DNA from 2 places in the Bounagaea algeriensis genome. Region 1 is predicted to be linked to the other one. Evidence: riboswitches for the same ligand, from Rfam matches in the RefSeq annotation. Region 1 holds a riboswitch; the other holds the start of a gene.
The links. Region 1 has a riboswitch for cobalamin ahead of ACVGV2_RS09675 (ABC transporter substrate-binding protein). Riboswitches for the same ligand answer to the same signal wherever they lie in the genome.
Positions count from the first base shown of each region.

Region 2: it holds a riboswitch for cobalamin, as region 1 does, so the genes downstream of both, metE (5-methyltetrahydropteroyltriglutamate--homocysteine S-methyltransferase) here and ACVGV2_RS09675 (ABC transporter substrate-binding protein) in region 1, are expected to answer to the same signal.

Region 1 is NZ_CM137102.1:2,142,276-2,145,626, forward strand. It holds gene ACVGV2_RS09670 (FecCD family ABC transporter permease) at 1-637, opposite strand, end outside; gene ACVGV2_RS09675 (ABC transporter substrate-binding protein) at 634-1,662, opposite strand; cobalamin riboswitch at 1,730-1,913, opposite strand; gene ACVGV2_RS09680 (hypothetical protein) at 2,014-2,250, opposite strand; gene ACVGV2_RS09685 (Nal1-like putative serine protease) at 2,247-3,185, opposite strand; gene ACVGV2_RS09690 (hypothetical protein) at 3,305-3,351, shown strand, end outside.
Region 2 is NZ_CM137102.1:2,347,815-2,351,165, forward strand. It holds gene ACVGV2_RS10655 (inorganic diphosphatase) at 1-173, shown strand, start outside; gene ACVGV2_RS10660 (HAD-IIA family hydrolase) at 247-1,074, shown strand; cobalamin riboswitch at 1,274-1,501, shown strand; gene metE (5-methyltetrahydropteroyltriglutamate--homocysteine S-methyltransferase) at 1,650-3,351, shown strand, end outside.

The sequences.
Region 1 (3,351 bases):
AGGTGCCCACTTCGGTCCACTCGGCGTTGCCGAGCGAGCCGAGCAGCCAGAACATCACTCCGCGCGTGGTTTGCGCATCGGCCGAGGTGAGCACGATGAACGAGGTCACCGCCGAGAACAGTTGCATCGCCGCCACTCCGGACAGCACCACCCGGTCGGTGGTGCCGCCGAGCAGGTGCGACAGCACCAGCACGAACGCGAACGAACCGACGGCACCGGCGAACGCGCCGGCCGACATCGACACCACGCCGCCGCCGAGGCCGAGCACGAGCACCAGCACCGCTCCGGTCGACGCGCCGGAGGACACGCCCAGCACGAACGGGTCGGCCAGCGGGTTGCGCAGCAGCGACTGCATGATCGCCCCGCAGGTGGCCAGGCCCGCGCCGCACACGGCGGCCAGCAGCGTGCGCGGCAGGCGCAGGTTCCACACGATGGCCTCGCGGATCTGCGACAGCGACGACTCGCCGAGTCCGAGCCGGGCGGCGAGGGTGGAGTACACGTCGCCGACGCGGAGGTCGGCCGGGCCGATGGTGATGGCCACGGCCACCGACCCCGCCAGCACGGCCAACCCCGCCGCCAGCAGCAGTGGCAGCCACGTGCGCCGGGCCGCACGCGTCGGTGTCGCGGTGGCGCTCACCGGCCCGCTCCGGTGCCCCGCAGGTGGGTGGCGACCTTCTCCACCCCGGCCGCGGTGCGGATCGACGGGTTCATCGCCTGCCCGCTCAGCTGCACGTACCGGTGGTGTTTGACCGCGTCCATGGTGGCCGTGGCCGGGTTCGACTCGAGGAAGGCGATCTTGGCCCGCGCCGTCTCGGCCGTTTCCGAGCGGCGCGACAAGTCGCCGAGCACGAGCACGTCCGGGTTGCGCGCGGCCACGGTTTCCCAGTTGATCTGCGGCCACTCGGCGTGCGTGTCGGCGAAGGCGTTGTCCGCGCCCACCTGCTCGGTGATGATGCCGGGCGCGCCGCAGCAGCCCGCCAGGTACGGCGACTCGGAGTTGGCGAACCAGAACGCCAGCGACGTGTCGGAGGCGTCGAGCCCGCGGGTGGCGCGGTCCATCCGCCCTTGCAGGTCGGCGACGAGTTGTTCGCCGCGTTGGGGCACGTCAAACAGTTCCGCCAGTTCGCGGACCTCGCGGTAGATGGTGTGCATCGACAGCGGGTGCTGCCGCCGTCCGTCGCCGGAGCCGCTGTTGTCCTTGGCGCAGTCGGCCGGGGAGAGGTAGCTCGGCACGCCGAGGTCGGCGAGCTGCTCCCGCGTGGTCACTCCGCCGGGTCCCAGCGTGGACACGAACGAGGCGGCGACGAAGTCGGGGTCGGCTGCCAGCACCGACTCGAACGACGGCATGTCCTCGGCCAGGCGCGGCACCGACGCGTTCGCCTCGGCCAGGTGCGGCGGCAGCGGGTCGGTCCACATGGACGTGCCGACGATGCGCTCGCCCAGGCCGAGCGCCAGCAGGATCTCCGTGGTGCCCTGGTTCAGCGACACGACCCGCTGCGGCGGGCGGTCCAGTTCGGTGCGCGTGCCGCAGTTGTCGACCGCGCGGGGATAGCCCGGTGCCGGCGGCTGCTGCGGTGGCGCACCGGTGCCGCAGCCGGCCAGCAGCACGAGCACGGCCAGCACGGACAGCGGCAGGACGGGACGGTGCAGAGCAGCGGGCAGGCGCACGAACGCTCCTCGGTGTCGACGGGCCGGTCCGCGGGCCCACGGTCCATGACAACGCCTCGGCCGCACGGGCCGAGTGCCAGCAGGTCTTCGGACTCGGGGTCTTGCGGGCGGGACGCCTTCCCGAAGCAGCGCTCCAGTGGCCCGTGTTCCGCCCGTCGCCCACACCGCTGCGCGTCAGTTCCGGAGTCGCACCGGATTCCCTGACTCGTGTCGTGCACGAGTTCGACTGGCCGCGGCCAACGTAGCACCCGCTTTTCGCGGCACCGCCAGGCAGGGCGGAAAACCGCAGTGCACCGGCTTGTCCGGGCAGGCGCCCGGCGGTGCGGGAGCAGCGGTGCCGGCGGTCTACTCGGGCCGGATCGTTCCCACGACCTGGCAGCGCACCGCGACCTCGCTTTCCCGCCCGTCAGGGTCGGTCACCGTGACCGCGTCGGGAATGCCGTGCACCTGCTGCGCCAGACGCACCACGACCACGTAGCCCCGCTCCTGCCGGGCGAGACCGACACCGACGACACCGGGGACGGTGGCCAAGCGTTCGCTGAGATCGCGCTTGGCCCGCCTTGCCTGCTCCAGACCGCTCACGCCGCGCCGATCCAGGTGGCGCCGAGTTCGTTCAGCGCGGTGGTCAACAGGTTGCCGTAGGTCAGTCCCGTGCCGTCCGGACCGCCCTGGCTGCTGCCCGCGAACAGCAGCCCCACGGGGCGTCGCTCGCCGCGGGTCCAGATCACCGAGCCGGAGTCGCCTCCGGAGCTGAACTCGCCGGCCTGCCCGGAGATCTCGATCTGGTCGTCGAAGACCATCTGCCCTTCCGGGAAGGAAATGCGCAGACCGTCCACTTCGAAGGCCGTGATGGTGCCCGTGGTGTGCCCGGTGGTGCGCCCCACCTTCTCGACGGTGTCCTCGGCGGGGGCCTCGGCGAGCGGTTCCCCCAGCTTCCCGCCCGGGTAGGCGGTGGCGTCGAACTGCACGTCGTCCACGATCCGCGCGGCGGCGACGTCGACGAGGTTGGGCCGGTCGGTGACCAGATCGACCTTGGCGGCCAGGGTGGCGACGCGGTCGTCCGGATCCCGCCCGCCGTCGGCGGGGCCGGGTTGCAGCACGGTGTCGCCGACGGCGCCCTGGTCGCTGTTGGCGAGCACGTGGTTGTTCGACAGCAGGTGCGGTTCTGCCCGCACCGTCACGAACCCGCCGAGCGTGCCCGCCGTGACGTCGGTGTGGGCCACTGAACATCCCGGAACCAGCGGTCGGCGGCGTTGCTGCAACTCCCCGGCTGCCTGCTGCGGCACGACCCGCCCCACCTCGCGGACGTCGATCTCCTCGTGCGCCTCCTCCGAAACCCGCGCCAGCACCTCGCTGACGGAGGCCGCCTCGGGGGTCCGCACGGCCAACAGGTACGCGTCCTCGGTCCGTTTGACCACCCCGAGTCCCATCCAGGGCGCCATCTCCGGACGCAGCCCCAGATCAGGCAGGCGACGGGCGAGACTGCGCTTGAGCTCCCGACACGAATCGATGTGCACGGTCCACCTCCAGGCGGCGATCCGTTCCGGCGACCTGCCACCGATTCGACCACAGCCGAACGCGTCGGGGACACGGCCGGCGGAGGGACGGTGCGAGCACGTTGCTAGCGTCATCCACCGTGAGCGAAGCCGAGGCCGACGCGAGCAGCGACGGCGGGTGCAAGTT
Region 2 (3,351 bases), 210 kb from region 1:
GCCACTTCTTCCACGTGTACAAGACGATCGAACCCCGCAAGAGCGGCGAAGCCCGCGGCTGGGAAGAACGGGTGGCCGCCGAAGCCGTCATCGCCGACGCGCAGCAGCGCGCCGGCCGAGGCGAACACCTCGCCGGCGCACCGGCGCCCCGCTACGGCGTCCTGCCCAGCTGACCGCCACCGGGCCCGGATGCGCTTCGCATCGGGTTCGATGGATCATGCGGTGTTGACTTCCTCCCCGCCCGCAATGCCGAAGCTTCCAGCAATTGGAGAGTTAGTGTCCGATACCGCCCGCTGGACCTACCTAATGGACCTCAACGGCGTGCTCATGCGCGACGAACAACGCGTCGTGCCCGGAGCGCAGGAGTTCCTCACCGCACTGCACCAGCACGAGCTGCCGTACCTGGTGTTCACCAACGACTCGGCCTGCACTCCCCGCGACCTGCGCGCCCGCCTGCTGACCTGCGGTTTGGACCTCCCCGAACACGCCATCTGGAGTTCGGCGCTGGCCACGGCCTCCTTCGTCGCCCAGCAGCGGCCCGGCGGCTCGGCCTACGTCGTCGGCGAACCGGGGCTGACGACGGCGCTGACCGAAGCCGGCTACGTGCTCACCGAGCACGACCCGGACTACGTCATCCTCGGCGAGACCCGCACGTACAGCTTCAGCGCGATCACCAAGGCCATCCGGCTCATCGAGAACGGTGCGCGGTTCCTCGCCACGAACCCGGACGAGCTGGGACGCGACCGGGAGGGATCGCTGCCGGCGACCGGTGCGGTCGCCGCGCTCGTCGAGCGCGTGACCGGGCAACCGCCGTACTACGTGGGCAAGCCCAACCCGCTCATGCTGCGTTTCGCGCTGCGCACGCTCGGGGCCAGCGCCGACCGCACCCTGCTGCTCGGTGACCGCATGGACACCGACATCCGCTCGGGCATGGAGGCGGGCATGCGCACGATCCTCGTGCTCTCCGGCCTCTCCGGGCAGGACACGGCGCGCCAGTACCCGTTCCAGCCGGACCGGACGATCGCTTCGGTGGCCGACATCGTCGACCACGTGCGCGAGCCGTTCGGCGGTTGACCCGGTCTCGTCGACCAGTCCCGTTGCCCCGGTCCTGTTGCCCCGGTCCTGTGGCGCGGATCTCGTCCCGCCCGGAGCCGTTGCGGAACTCCACGGCAAGCGGGGTGCGCCCGCTGCGCGGAGCCCGCTGTGCGGCCGCTGCGGGCGCAGCGGTCTTGTCACAGGCCGCCGAGCGGGTAAGGTCATGCGTGCTGGTGGTTCGCACTGCCGTGCCGGGGTTTCCGGCGGACGGGAGTGCGAGGCGAGAGGGAACCCGGTGCGATTCCGGGACTGCCCCGCAGCGGTGTGCGGGAACGAACGCCGTCCCCGGCCGATGGTCGGGTGGGCACTGGGCCGAGCGCCTGGGAAGCCGACGGCGCGTAGGAACCTCGGACGAACTCCGAGAACGCCCGCGAGTCCGAAGACCTGCCACCGGTACGCGCGTCACCACGACGCGCGTATGTCCGAGGTCTCGAGGGAGGACCCCGCGGACGATCGGCACCGGCGCGGTCCGTGTTTGCGACCCCGCGTGCCGATGGTCGGGCACATCCCCCATCGGACTTCGGCGTCCTGTGTCGTCGAACCGAGGAGAAGCGTTGACCAGCACCATCGGATCGACCGTCCTGGGCTATCCCCGGATCGGTCCGAACCGAGAACTCAAACGTGCCCTGGAGCGGTACTGGAACTCCCGCATCAGTGAGGCCGATCTGCGCGCGACCGCGCGGGACATCCGCGTCGGCGCCTGGCGCACGCTGGCCGATGCCGGACTGGCCTCCGTGCCGAGCAACACGTTCTCGTACTACGACCAGGTGCTCGACGCAGCGGTGACGTTCGGCGCCGTGCCGCACCGCTACACCGCGCTGGGCCTGGGCCCGCTCGACACGTACTTCGCCATGGCGCGCGGCGTCGAATCCACGCCGCCGCTGGAGATGACCAAGTGGTTCGACACGAACTACCACTACCTGGTCCCGGAGATCGGCCCGGACACGCGGTTCGCGCTGTCCGACACGGCCGTGGTGGACCAGTACCGCGAAGCTGCCGACGAGGGCGTGACCACCCGCCCGGTCGTCGTCGGGCCGGTGACTTTCCTGCTGCTGTCGAAACCGGCCGAGGACGCACCGGAAGGTTTCGCTCCGCTGGACACAGTGGATGATCTCGTCAGCGCCTACGCCGACCTGCTGGCCGAACTGCACCGCGCGGGTGTCCAGTGGGTGCAGCTCGACGAACCCGCGTTCGCCGGGGACCGCTCCGAGGCCGAGCTGCAGGCGCTGCGTTCGGCCTACGCCCGGCTCGGAGAGCTGCAGGAGCGGCCGAACCTGCTCGTTGCCGGATATTTCGGTGATCTCGGCCAAGCGCTGCCGATTCTGGCCGACAGCCCGGTGGAAGGCCTGGCGCTCGATCTCGTCTCCAGTCCCTCCACAGTGGAGGAGGTCCCGAAGCTGACCGGTTTGCGCGGCAAGTCGGTGGTCGCCGGACTGGTCGACGGGCGCAACATCTGGCGCACCGATCTCGACCGGGCGCTGGAGACCGCGGAGCGGCTGCGCGGATCCGCGGGCGAACTGGCGGTCGGGACCTCGTGCTCGCTGCTGCACGTGCCCTACGACGTCGATGCCGAGACCGAGCTGGATTCGCAGGTGCGCTCGTGGTTGGCCTTCGCCGAGCAGAAGCTCGGGGAAGTCGTCACGCTGCACCGCGCGCTGCACGAGGGGCGCGACAGCGTCTCCCGCGAGCTGGCCGAAGCGCGCTCCCGCGTGGACGACCGCGCACGCGCCGCCCGGGTGCACGACGAGCGGGTACGCGCCCGGGTCGCTGCGCTGAAGCCCGGCGACGCCCGCCGGGAGGAGTACGCGCAACGTCGGCAGGCCCAGCAGCAGGCGCTGCGGCTGCCGCCGTTGCCGACCACGACGATCGGTTCGTTCCCGCAGACCGGCGATGTGCGCAAGGCGCGGGCCGCGTTGACCGCCGGCAGCATCGATCGGGAGAGCTACCGGCAGCGGATGCGCGACGAGATCCGGAACGTGATCCAGTTGCAGGAGCAGCTCGGACTCGACGTCGTGGTGCACGGCGAACCGGAACGCAACGACATGGTCCAGTACTTCTCCGAGTACATGGAGGGCTTCGTCAGCACCCGCTACGGATGGGTGCAGTCCTACGGATCGCGCTGCGTGCGCCCGCCGATCCTGTTCGGCGACGTGTCGCGGCCGGCGCCGATCACCGTCGAGTGGGCCACCTTCGCCCAGCAGCAGACGGACAAGCCCGTCAAGGGCATGCTGACCGGTCCGGTGACGATGCTGTCCT